DNA from 2 places in the Alteromonas sp. DY56-G5 genome. Region 1 is predicted to be linked to the other one. Evidence: predicted binding sites of a transcription regulator. Region 1 holds the regulator's gene; the other holds the start of a gene.
The links. Region 1 encodes ArgR, which controls arginine synthesis, uptake and breakdown. Its sites were predicted from a motif close to ANTGAATANNTATTCANT; they were not measured.
Positions count from the first base shown of each region.

Region 2: a site for ArgR is predicted at 3,242-3,259, ahead of NO989_RS07640 (N-acetylmuramoyl-L-alanine amidase). Genes of this name have one in related genera too.

Region 1 is NZ_JANHZQ010000014.1:60,498-66,121, forward strand. Features, by position in the region: gene NO989_RS09260 (TonB-dependent receptor) at 1-398, shown strand, start outside; gene NO989_RS09265 (type 1 glutamine amidotransferase domain-containing protein) at 587-1,270, shown strand; gene argR (transcriptional regulator ArgR) at 1,355-1,819, opposite strand; gene mdh (malate dehydrogenase) at 2,057-2,995, shown strand; gene ppc (phosphoenolpyruvate carboxylase) at 3,142-5,624, opposite strand, start outside.
Region 2 is NZ_JANHZQ010000011.1:31,849-37,472, forward strand. Features, by position in the region: gene arcB (aerobic respiration two-component sensor histidine kinase ArcB) at 1-1,974, opposite strand, end outside; gene NO989_RS07640 (N-acetylmuramoyl-L-alanine amidase) at 2,074-2,997, opposite strand; gene gltB (glutamate synthase large subunit) at 3,660-5,624, shown strand, end outside.

The DNA.
Region 1 (5,624 bases):
CATTTGGTGGTGACCTAGCAGCTCAGCAAGAGTTCATCGACTATATTAATAGTTCAGAGCTAGCTCAGTACAAGGGTGGAATTGCTGAACGTAATGGCGACAACTCTCGCTGGTCAACAATCATTGATGTGCGTATTCAACAAGAACTACCAGCGCTTTACCCTGAGCATAAGTTGACGGTTTTCTTTGATATAGAAAACTTCGGTAACCTACTGAATGACGATTGGGGCCGCATCGAGCGTACTCGCTATGAATATGAGCGTGCTGTAGTTTCTGCAAATATCGTAGATGGTCAATATGAATATTTTGACTTGAACAGTGATTCACGTATTAAAAACCTAGAAGTGCTTGACCAATCAGTATGGCAAGTTCAGTTCGGTATTAAATACGACTTCTAATTACTTAGTTTAAAAAAGTTGTAGTGTTAGGTGCCACTCTCCTTAACAGGAAGTGGCACTTTTTTATGTCTGCGATTTATCTCACACACCTGTTACTTACCGCGCATAGCCTTTGCTTATGATCTAAGTCCCTCCACTACACGAATTAACTGACGAGAAAATTTTTTAAATGCTCGCAAGGAGGGCTTATGACAAAACGTATGCTAATGGTAATGACGTCTCATGAAATAATGGGTGATACGGGTAAGAAAACAGGCATGTGGTTAGAAGAGTTCGCAGCGCCATATTACGCATTTAAAGATCAAGACTATACGATTACCCTTGCGTCGCCAATGGGAGGCCAAGTACCTATCGACCCAAATAGCCTTGCAGATGATGCGATGACAGACGACGCAATAAGATATACAAAAGATGAACTGGCGCGAAGTGCAATGGCGTCGACCATACCGCTTGAAGATGTGCGTGCTGAAGAATTTGACGCCGTATTTTACCCGGGCGGTCACGGCCCTTTGTGGGACCTTTCTGACAACGCGCACTCGATTAAGTTAATCGAAGACACAATTGCAGCGAATAAGCCTGTTGGTGCAGTGTGCCACGCTCCAATCGTGCTTAAGGACGTTAAAACTCCAGATGGCAAGTACTTAGTTGATGGTAAACAGGTAACTGGATTTTCAAACAGCGAAGAAGCGGCAATGGAACTCACTGACGTAGTGCCTTACTTAGTTGAAGATGAGCTAGTCAAAAAGGGTGGAAAATATGAAAGTGCCGACGATTTCGCCGTAAAAGTGTGTACTGATGGCTTGTTGGTAACGGGACAGAATCCACCATCGTCACGCCCCGCAGCAGATGCGCTAATTAAGCTTTTATCTTAGGAAAGCTTCAGTTAATTACCGAGTCAGAAACCGCATCTTGTATGCGGTTTCTTATTTTTTGATTGTCAGCTTTTGGAGCCATGGCTAAACGTTTTCAAATAAATCTTCAACGCGTTGTCTTAATTCTTCAATTCTTGTCACGTCAGCAGGGGCAATAAAAATCGTGTCATCACCCGCAATCGTCCCTAATACGCCATCTTTTTTACTCAATGAATCAAGTAGACGAGCAATAAGCTGTGCAGCACCAGGGCTGGTTCTAATGATTACCATTACGTTGTTGTGAACGATATCCAGTACTAGCTGTTTAAGAGGGCTTTTAGCCGTAGGCATACCTAGCTCTGGAGGCAAGCAATACACCATGTCACCTCGGGCATTTCGCGTGCGTACCGCGCCGAATTTGCTTAGCATTCTAGAGATTTTAGACTGGCTGATATTGTCGAAGCCTTGTGCTTTTAATGCATCAACAATTTCACCCTGTGAACCGTAACTTTCTGCTTTAAGAATTTCTTTAAAAGCTTTGATGAGTAGCTCTTGTTTTGCGTTTGCCATTAGCGCTCTTTTCTTTTTTGAGGGTTATCGTTAGGAATTATATTTAGTATGCGTATATTGTGCCGTACAGGTAGACTTTGCGCAATTTCTTTGCATAATCATTCATGATAATGAATATCGAGATAAAATCGCCATAAATAACGTTAATAAGACGATCCGGTGATTGAGTTTTCCCCCGCGTTGCATTAGTGTGACGTTCCGTTTAAATACGTGAAGTAATCCCATAGGAGAAATGGTATGAAAGTAGCCGTGTTAGGTGCTGCCGGTGGTATTGGTCAGGCGCTGTCTTTGTTGTTGAAAACACAATTGCCAGCAGGTTCAGATTTAGCGCTTTACGACGTAGCGCCAGTTGTTCCTGGTGTTGCCGTTGATTTGAGCCACATCCCCACTGCGGTAAAAGTAACCGGTCACGGTAAAGATGACCTAGCTGATGCACTAACTGGAGCAGACGTTGTTCTAATTCCAGCGGGTATGCCTCGTAAGCCAGGTATGGATCGCTCTGATCTATTCAACATCAACGCCGGCATTGTTAAAAACCTAATCGAAGGTGTAGCTGATAACTGCCCGAACGCGTGTGTTGGTATCATCACTAACCCAGTTAACACTACTGTTGCTATTGCAGCTGAAACGCTTAAAGCAAAAGGCGTTTACGACAAGAATAAGCTTTTCGGTGTAACGACACTAGACGTTATCCGTGCTGAAACGTTTGTTGCTGAACTTAAAGGTGTAGACGTATCTTCTGTGCACGTACCGGTAATCGGTGGTCACTCTGGTACAACTATCCTTCCTCTACTTTCACAAGTTGAAGGCGTAGAGTTCACAGACGAAGAAGTTGCTAGCCTAACTACTCGTATCCAAAACGCGGGTACTGAAGTTGTTGAAGCTAAAGCGGGCGGCGGTTCTGCAACCCTATCAATGGGTCAAGCAGCGGCACGCTTCTGTCTATCTCTAGTTGCAGCAATGCAAGGTGAGAACGTTGTTGAGTACACTTATGTACAAACTGACGACAGCGACGACGCAGCATTCTTTGCACATCCAGTTCGCCTAGGCGCAAACGGTGTTGAAGAAATCTTGCCATACGGCGAGCTAAGCGCATTTGAAGAAAAAGCGAAAAACGACATGCTTGAAGGCCTACGTGGCGACATCAAGCTAGGCGTAGACTTCGTAAACGGCTAGTAACGCCTGAAGCGGATGTACTAGCATCTGCTAGAAAAGGCTGGATACGTTCTTACGTACCCAGCCTTTTTTGCATTTAAGACATTACAAAAAAAGCCTGCTCAATGAGCAGGCTTTTCATTATAACGTTACGCGTTCATTGGGCTCTAGCCTGTATTACGCATACCAATTGCAATACCCGCGATGGTAACCATCATGGCACGCTCTAGGCTAGTGTTTTGTGCATCGTCACCGGCTTTACGAATACGATCCAGAAGCTCAATTTGCAGGTAGTGAAGGGGCTGAAGATATCCTGCACGGATCTCCATAGACTCTTTACCCTGCGGGTCGTTCTTCATGATGTCGCCGTCACCGGTTATAGCCAACAGCGACGAGATGCTTTCTTTAAGCTCGCTACGCAATGCTTCACCAAAGTGTTTAAGCTCTTTGGGTACCAAGCGCTCATCATAAGCTTCGCTGATTCGCGGATCGGCTTTATGGAACACCATGTCCAGCATTGAAAGACGTGAACGATAGAACGGCCATTCGCTGAACATCTCGTTAACCACTTTTTCATTTTCCGGTGTCTTCACGCTATCGATAGCGCGCATAACGCCTAACCAGCTTGGCAGTACCAAACGGGTTTGTGCCCAGGCAAATATCCATGGAATCGCACGTAGGCTCTCAATACCACCTTGTGGCTTACGCTTCGCTGGACGACTACCTAGTGGGAGTTTGCCTAACTCTTGCTCTGGCGTTGCAACACGGAAGTAAGGTACGAACTCTTTATCGTGACGCACGGTTGCACGGTAGTTATCGCGACCTTGGGCTGCCATTGCAGTTATAAGCTCTCGCCATTCTTCTTTTGGTGCCGGAGGCGGGAATAACATGGCTTCAATTATGGCGCTGGCGTAAATACCTAGGCTGCGTTTAGCCAGCTTAGGCATACCGAATTTATAGCGAATAGTTTCGCCTTGCTCAGTTACGCGGAAGCCGCCGTCTAGCGAGCCAGGAGGCTGAGAGTAAATGGCAGCATGTGCTGGCAAGCCACCACGACCAATTGTACCGCCACGGCCGTGGAATAGCGTCAGGCTTACGTCAAACTCATCAGCAATCGCAACCAAGGCTTCTTGTGATTGGTATTGAGCCCAGCCCGCAGCAAGTGCACCTGCGTCTTTGGCTGAATCTGAATAACCAATCATAACGAATTGACGACCTTTAACGTAACCGCGATACCAGTCGATAGACAGAAGTTTGCGCATTACGTCAGGCGAGTTGTTCAAATCGTCTAGCGTCTCGAACAATGGCGCCACTGGCATTGGCCAATCTACACCACTTTCTTGAAGTAGCAGCTGAACGGCCATAACGTCCGATGGCTCACTGGCCATAGAGATAATATAGATACCAAAACCGTGTTTGCTGTGCTTCGCAATTACCTTACAGGTATCAAGCACTTCTTTCACGTCATCAGACGCATCCCATTGAGCAGGGAATAGCGGGCGTTTTGAGCCAAGCTCGCGCAATAAGAACGCTTGCTTGTCGGCTTCGCTCCACTGAGCATAATCACCAAGACCTAGGTAGCGTGTTAGTTCGCTGAAAACGTCTGCATGACGTTCAGAGTCCTGACGCACGTCAAGGCGCAGAAGGTGAATGCCAAATACACGAGCACGACGAATAGTGTCTAGCAGCAGACCGTTTGCTACAACTTGCATTCCGCAGTCTAACAGTGACTGGTAGCAAAGCATCAGTGGTTCAATTAGCTCATCATCACTTTCAACCCAGTTTGAAGTATCTGGGTTTTTACCTGCTAAGTAGTCGCTAATGCCATCGCGGGTTGCGATGAACTTGTCCACAAGTGGACGAAGAAGGGCGCGGTATGGCTCGTTGGCGTCGCCGACTTTTTCGCGTAACGCGTCGTTGCAGTCGTACATTGAAAGCTCAACTTGCAAGCGATCAAGATCAATCGCGAAAAGCTTGGCCGCACGTTTTCTAGCAAGTAATAATACTTGCTCAGTCACTTTTGACGTTACAAATGGGTTGCCGTCTCTGTCGCCGCCCATCCAAGAGCTAAACTGAACGGGAGACGCATCTAGTGGCAGTGATACTTCATAATCTTCGTTTAGGCGACCATCAAGCTCGCGCATAAAGTCTGGCACTGCTTCCCATAATGAGTTTTCAATAACAGAGAAGCCCCAGCGCGCCTCATCAACAGGCGTTGGACGTACTGAACGAATTTCTTCGGTGTGCCAAGCCTGGGCAATAAGGTCAGCAATGCGGGTTTCGATTTTTTTACGCTCAACTTCGCTTAGTGATGCTTGATGCACAGCCTGGAGACAGTCTGCTAGTTCTTTATGCTTGTGAATAAGGGTACGGCGCGTTACCTCAGTCGGGTGCGCTGTAAGTACCAGGTCGATATTTAGTTTTGCAACCGCATCCTGTACTTTTTCAGCGGTTAACTCAGCTTTATCTAGGTGCTTAAATAGCGCATCAATCGACGCGTCAACATTCATTGCTGCGTTGTATTCTTGCTCAGCAATGTTGCCCAAGTTCAAGAATTGTGCGAAGGCACGACCAACAGTAAGCAAATCGCTGTCAGACATTGTTTTGAAAGTTTCTTTCAGTTCTTCGCTACAGGTAGCGTCTCCCTGAT
Region 2 (5,624 bases), on a different contig from region 1:
CTCTACTTCGCCATCAATTTCAAGCGGTGCAGGTGGTGCATGGAACAGCTCGTTAAACACCTCGATAACGCGAGATTTTTTAATCGGCTTAGCAATAACGTCATCCATACCGTTTTCTAAGTATTCATCACGCTTTTTAATGACGTTTGCCGTTAGCGCCACGATGGGCGTTTGCATAACCAGATCTTCTTCAATAATCGTACTTGCCACATCGAATCCGGTCATGTCAGGCAATTGAATATCAAGCAAGATAAGGTCGTATTGGTTTTCCCTGACTTTGTCTATGGCTTCTTGACCGGTCATTGCTACATCGACTTTCTGGCCAAGCTTCTCGAGCAAGGCTTTAGCGACCATGACGTTCAATTCAATATCTTCTACTAACAAGATATTGAGCCCTGTCACTTGAAGCTGCGCGACTTTCATCGGGCTATTAGAAATTTGAACTGGCAACACAATTTCAAAACGGGTGCCTTTACCCACTTTACTTGAAACGTGAATTTCACCTTTCATCAAGTCGACCATTTGCTTACAAATTGCCAATCCAATACCGGTACCTGTGGCCGATTGGTGGTCAGGGTGATCAACCTGATAGTACATGGCAAAAATCTTATCAATTTCGCTTTCAGGAATACCTACGCCCGTGTCTTCAATCACAAATGTTACATACGCCTTATCACCATCAGGTTTCGTCGATGAAACCGTTAGACTTACGTGACCTTTTTGTGTGAACTTCACTGCGTTAAACAGGATGTTCCATAATATCTGACGAAGGCGCGTACCATCTATTTCAACAAGACGGGGAAGCGGCTCGTTAATTGTCGTTTTAAGCTCTAGCTGTTTGTCGGCTGCAAGTAAACGAATAATGCTGCTAAGTTCTTCGGTAAAGTCTTTCAACGATATGGTTTTTAGACTCAGCTCAAGCTTATCTCTGTCTAACTTATCAAGGTCGATAATATCGTTAAAAATATTACCTAATGTTATAGCGCTGGCGTATATCGTACTTACCCAGTTAAATTGTTCTTCACTCAACTCCGTATCACGCAGCATACGGCTTAAGCCCACAATACCGTTTAGCGGTGTGCGTAGCTCATGACTTATGGTTGCGATAAAGCGAGTTTTGTCGGTACTTGCTTTTGCAGCAGCATTTTCAGCTTGCTTACGCTCAGTCATGTCTCGACCGAACGACAACAAGCCAAGGCGATTACCGTCTTTATCGAAGAAAGGTACACGCTTCATTTCGAAGTAACGACGACGTCCATCAGCAAAGCGAAGCCACAGCTCTTCTGTGATACTGGCGTTGGTTTCTAGAACTTCGTGATCACTCGCTACAATTTGGCGGGCAAGCTCTTCCTCATATACGTCTTTTGGCGTTAAGCCAAGCAGCTCTTGCTCGGTTTTGCCCGTCATAAGCTCCGCTATACGGTTACAACCAGCAAACCTGCCTTCTTCATTTCGGTAATATATTAAGTCTGGTGAGGCATCGATGATTGAACGTAACAAGGTTGATAAGCGGCGTGCTTGTGCTTCTTGTTCTGATTTATCCTGAATTTCTTTTTCTAAGTCTTTAAACAGCGCCTCACGCTCTTCTTGTGCTTGCTTGCGCTGCTCTATCTCGTGATTAAGCTGTCTGATGTTGCTTTGAAGTTCGCGGTTAAGAAAGACATCTTCTTCACGCAAACTTTCCAACTGGCTTACCACTTCCTTTAAGTTGGTACGTGAGTTTTCTAATTGCTTGATTAACTCACTAAAGAAATAAAGTACCCAAGGCGCAGATAACATGGTCAGTACTACAGCACTGATGAAGTCATCGGGCTGAACCTGGCTTCCCATGCTCACGCGAATTACGTATGAGCCCCCTAGCGTAAACACAAGCGAAAGAACAACAAACAATATGCTGAGCTTTAGAGTGCCAAAACGCTGAACAAATTGGGCAAAGCGAATTGCCCAAGAATCGTTTGGTGAATCTGAATGCATGTACGTCTAATTTAAGCTTATTTTGCGGTTATCCTATCAGGCTTTCCTCTTTTCGGGAATGCGGTTTGTCAAAGCATAACTCTGTGGCCCTGCTCAGAATTAGGATTTGAAAGGCGACTTTTCAGTAATTTCATTAATGTATTTGGTATTCACCCATCCTACCTTCGTGTAAGACACTTTCGCCCACTCCCCTCGCTTTTCCAGTATTTTTAGCACTTCGCCCTTATTCAAACCGTTCTCGACAGTTGGGTACGAAACATCTGGCCCTTTTCTCACATTCAGCGAATTGGCACTTACATTGGCCACCCGCTTTACAGGGCTAGCGAGATCCCGCTGAATTTGATCATGCGCCTCTCGCTGTGAATTCGAATCACTTGACTCAGTTGCCCACCTTTCACTATCACTTTGCAAAACAGCGGCTTTGAGTCTTTGAAGGGGAAAAGCGGGGCCAGGATCGACCTTTCGTGACGGCGCTATTTCTTCATGCCCGACGATAGTAGAGATGTTATAGTGGCTACACAGCGATAGCGTCCTAACAATTTGTACGTCGGTGTACTTGTGCCAATAGCCCATAGACTGTTGGTTAATGTGCTGGGCAGCTAATACTTCATTCTCGCCAAAAATTTCGCCAAACCAACTTTCAAAAGTGCCGTCTCCTCTAGCCTTAAGCTGGCCGGCATTGTCTAATTCAATGCCGATAGAGTACTGATTCAAGCCACTACGCCCCTCGTAATAACTTTCTCCTGCGTGCCACGCTATTTTATCGGTCGGAAGCATTTGAACAATGTCACCATTGCGTCCAACGGCAAAATGAGCTGACACACCGCTATCGGCATTGGTCAAGACATTCACCGAAGATGAAAGGCTACTACCGGCGGTAAAATGAATAACAATAGTATCGGGAGATCCAGATTGAAAACGCCCAGATGTATTAGGAGAAAGCCTGAAGGTGATATTGTCGCCAGTTAGAATATGATCATCTATACTAAATATAGGCAGTGGTGAAGCATGTAGTGTATTCATACAATAATCCTTATTGTCTTAACAGCACGCCACCACAGTGAATTTTTATTCTTCGCCTTTCACATAAGCGTACACTCAATTCCCACACAGGGCTCTCTATCAACATCCTTCAGCGCACCACGAGCCTTACCTGTGGTTAATTTTCAACCAATATAGCAAACTACTTATATTAGTGGAACCATAGCTTTACAAATTAATAAAAATACACCGCAAACCGCTACTGACAACATAAAACATCAATTTCAAAGCATATTTATTCATTAATAAAACGCAAATGAGAAGTAATATCATTTATAAGGGGTGAGTTATTCACTTTGCAATACTGATAACATTTTTGTTACAAACATAAATGACGACACGTAAGCAACTGATTAATAAACATTTAATTATATTTATACTAATTCACTATAAAGCTTATACTTTTAGCGTTTGATTTTAGTTTTTAATGTGGGTATTTTGTACGGCCCGCATCGCAATAATGCATAAAAATGCGGAAACGACTGGAATCCTCTAATAATAAAATAACGACAAGAAAGGCGCACGCCGCGAGCAATACCGCTCGCAGGCATAAAAGACGTCTAATAATGTTGTGATACGCAAACCTAGGCGCATCTACACGCAACGCATACCTTGCCCAGTCAAAAGGTTGAAGGAGTTAAGAGATGAGTTTATATAATCCCAATGATTCCCGGGACAACTGTGGGTTTGGCTTAATCGCTCACACTCATGGGGAAGCCAGTCATGAATTGGTAACTACTGCAATACACGGTCTTGACCGTATGCAGCATCGTGGCGGTATCGCCGCCGACGGGAAAACCGGTGACGGCTGTGGTTTATTACTACAGAAACCGGATGCGTTCTTCCATGCAATCGCCGAAGAAAATGGCTGGAAACTCAGCAAAAAATACGGCGTGGGCATGATTTTCTTAAGTCAGGACCCGGTACTTGCGCAAGCCGCGCGTGAAGTACTTAATGAAGAACTAGAAAAAGAAACACTTTCAGTAGTGGGTTGGCGCGAAGTGCCTGTCGACCACTCAGTACTGGGTGAATTAGCGCTAACGGGTGTTCCACAAATTGAACAGGTATTTGTGAACGCGCCAGCAGGTTGGAGAAAACGCGACCTTGAGCGTCGTTTGTATATGATCCGCCGCCGCGCTGAGAAACGTCTTGAGAAAGATCCCGATTTTTACGTAGCTTGTTTGTCAGGCTTGGTAACGATCTACAAAGGCTTGGTAATGCCAAAAGACTTACCTGCCTTTTATCACGATCTTGCCGATGAGCGTATGCAAAGCGCAATTTGCGTTTTCCACCAACGCTTTTCAACAAATACACTACCACGCTGGCCGCTTGCTCAGCCTTTCCGCTTCCTTGCGCACAACGGTGAGATTAACACCATTAAAGGAAACCGCGACTGGGCCATGGCACGTGCTGCTAAATTCGCAACGCCACTTATTCCAGATCTTAAAGATGCAGCCCCTTTCGTTAATACTGAAGGATCAGACTCATCCTCGCTGGATAACATGCTGGAGCTATTCTTAGCCGGCGGTATGGATTTATTCCGTGCTATGCGGTTACTTGTTCCACCCGCCTATCAAAACAACAAGACCATGGACGATGATCTTCGTGCATTTTACGAGTTTAACTCTATGCACATGGAACCATGGGACGGCCCAGCGGGTATCGTTTTGACTAACGGTCGCCACGTTGCCTGTAACCTTGATAGAAATGGTCTACGTCCTGCTCGTTACGTTATTACTAAGAACGGTTTCATTACCCTAGCCTCAGAAGTAGGTATCTGGGATTACGAGCAAGCTGACGTAATTGAAAAAGGCCGTGTAGGCCCAGGTGAAATGCTTGCTGTAGACACATACACAGGCAAAATCTGGCGCTCTACTGAAATTGATGAAGACTTAAAAGCACGTCACCCTTATAAAGAGTGGCTAGATAAGCATATTCGTCGACTTACACCAATTGAAAAGCTTGATGCGTCATTAATTGGTAAACGCGTGTTTGACGACGATGCCATGGCGGTGTACCACAAGCTACACGCCTACAGCTATGAAGAAATTCAACAAGTTGTAAAAGTACTCGCGAAAGACGGTCAAGAAGCTGTTGGTTCAATGGGTGATGACACGCCAATGGCGGTTATGTCCTCGCGCCAACGTACGGTTTACGACTATTTCCGTCAGCAATTCGCACAGGTTACTAACCCGCCTATCGACCCGCTACGTGAAAACCACGTTATGTCGTTGGCAACCTGTATTGGCCGCGAGCAAAACGTATTTAGCGAAACCTCAGGTTACGCTGACCGCGTATTGTTTGACTCGCCAGTGCTAATGTATACCGACCTTAAGCAACTGCGCGAATTTAACCCAGACAACTACTACTCAGAAGTCGTTGAGCTTCAATATGCGCCGCAAGAAGGTTTGAAGAAAGCCATCGAGCGCGTGTGTAACGAAGTCGAGATGCTGGTTAAAAACAAGCGTGCTGCGTTCGTTATTCTGTCTGACAGAAACATTAAACAAAATCGCTTGGTTATCCCTGCAGCGATGGCAGTTGGTGCGGTACAACGTCGCTTAGTTGAAAAGTCATTACGCTGCGATGCTAACGTTGTTGTTGAGACAGCA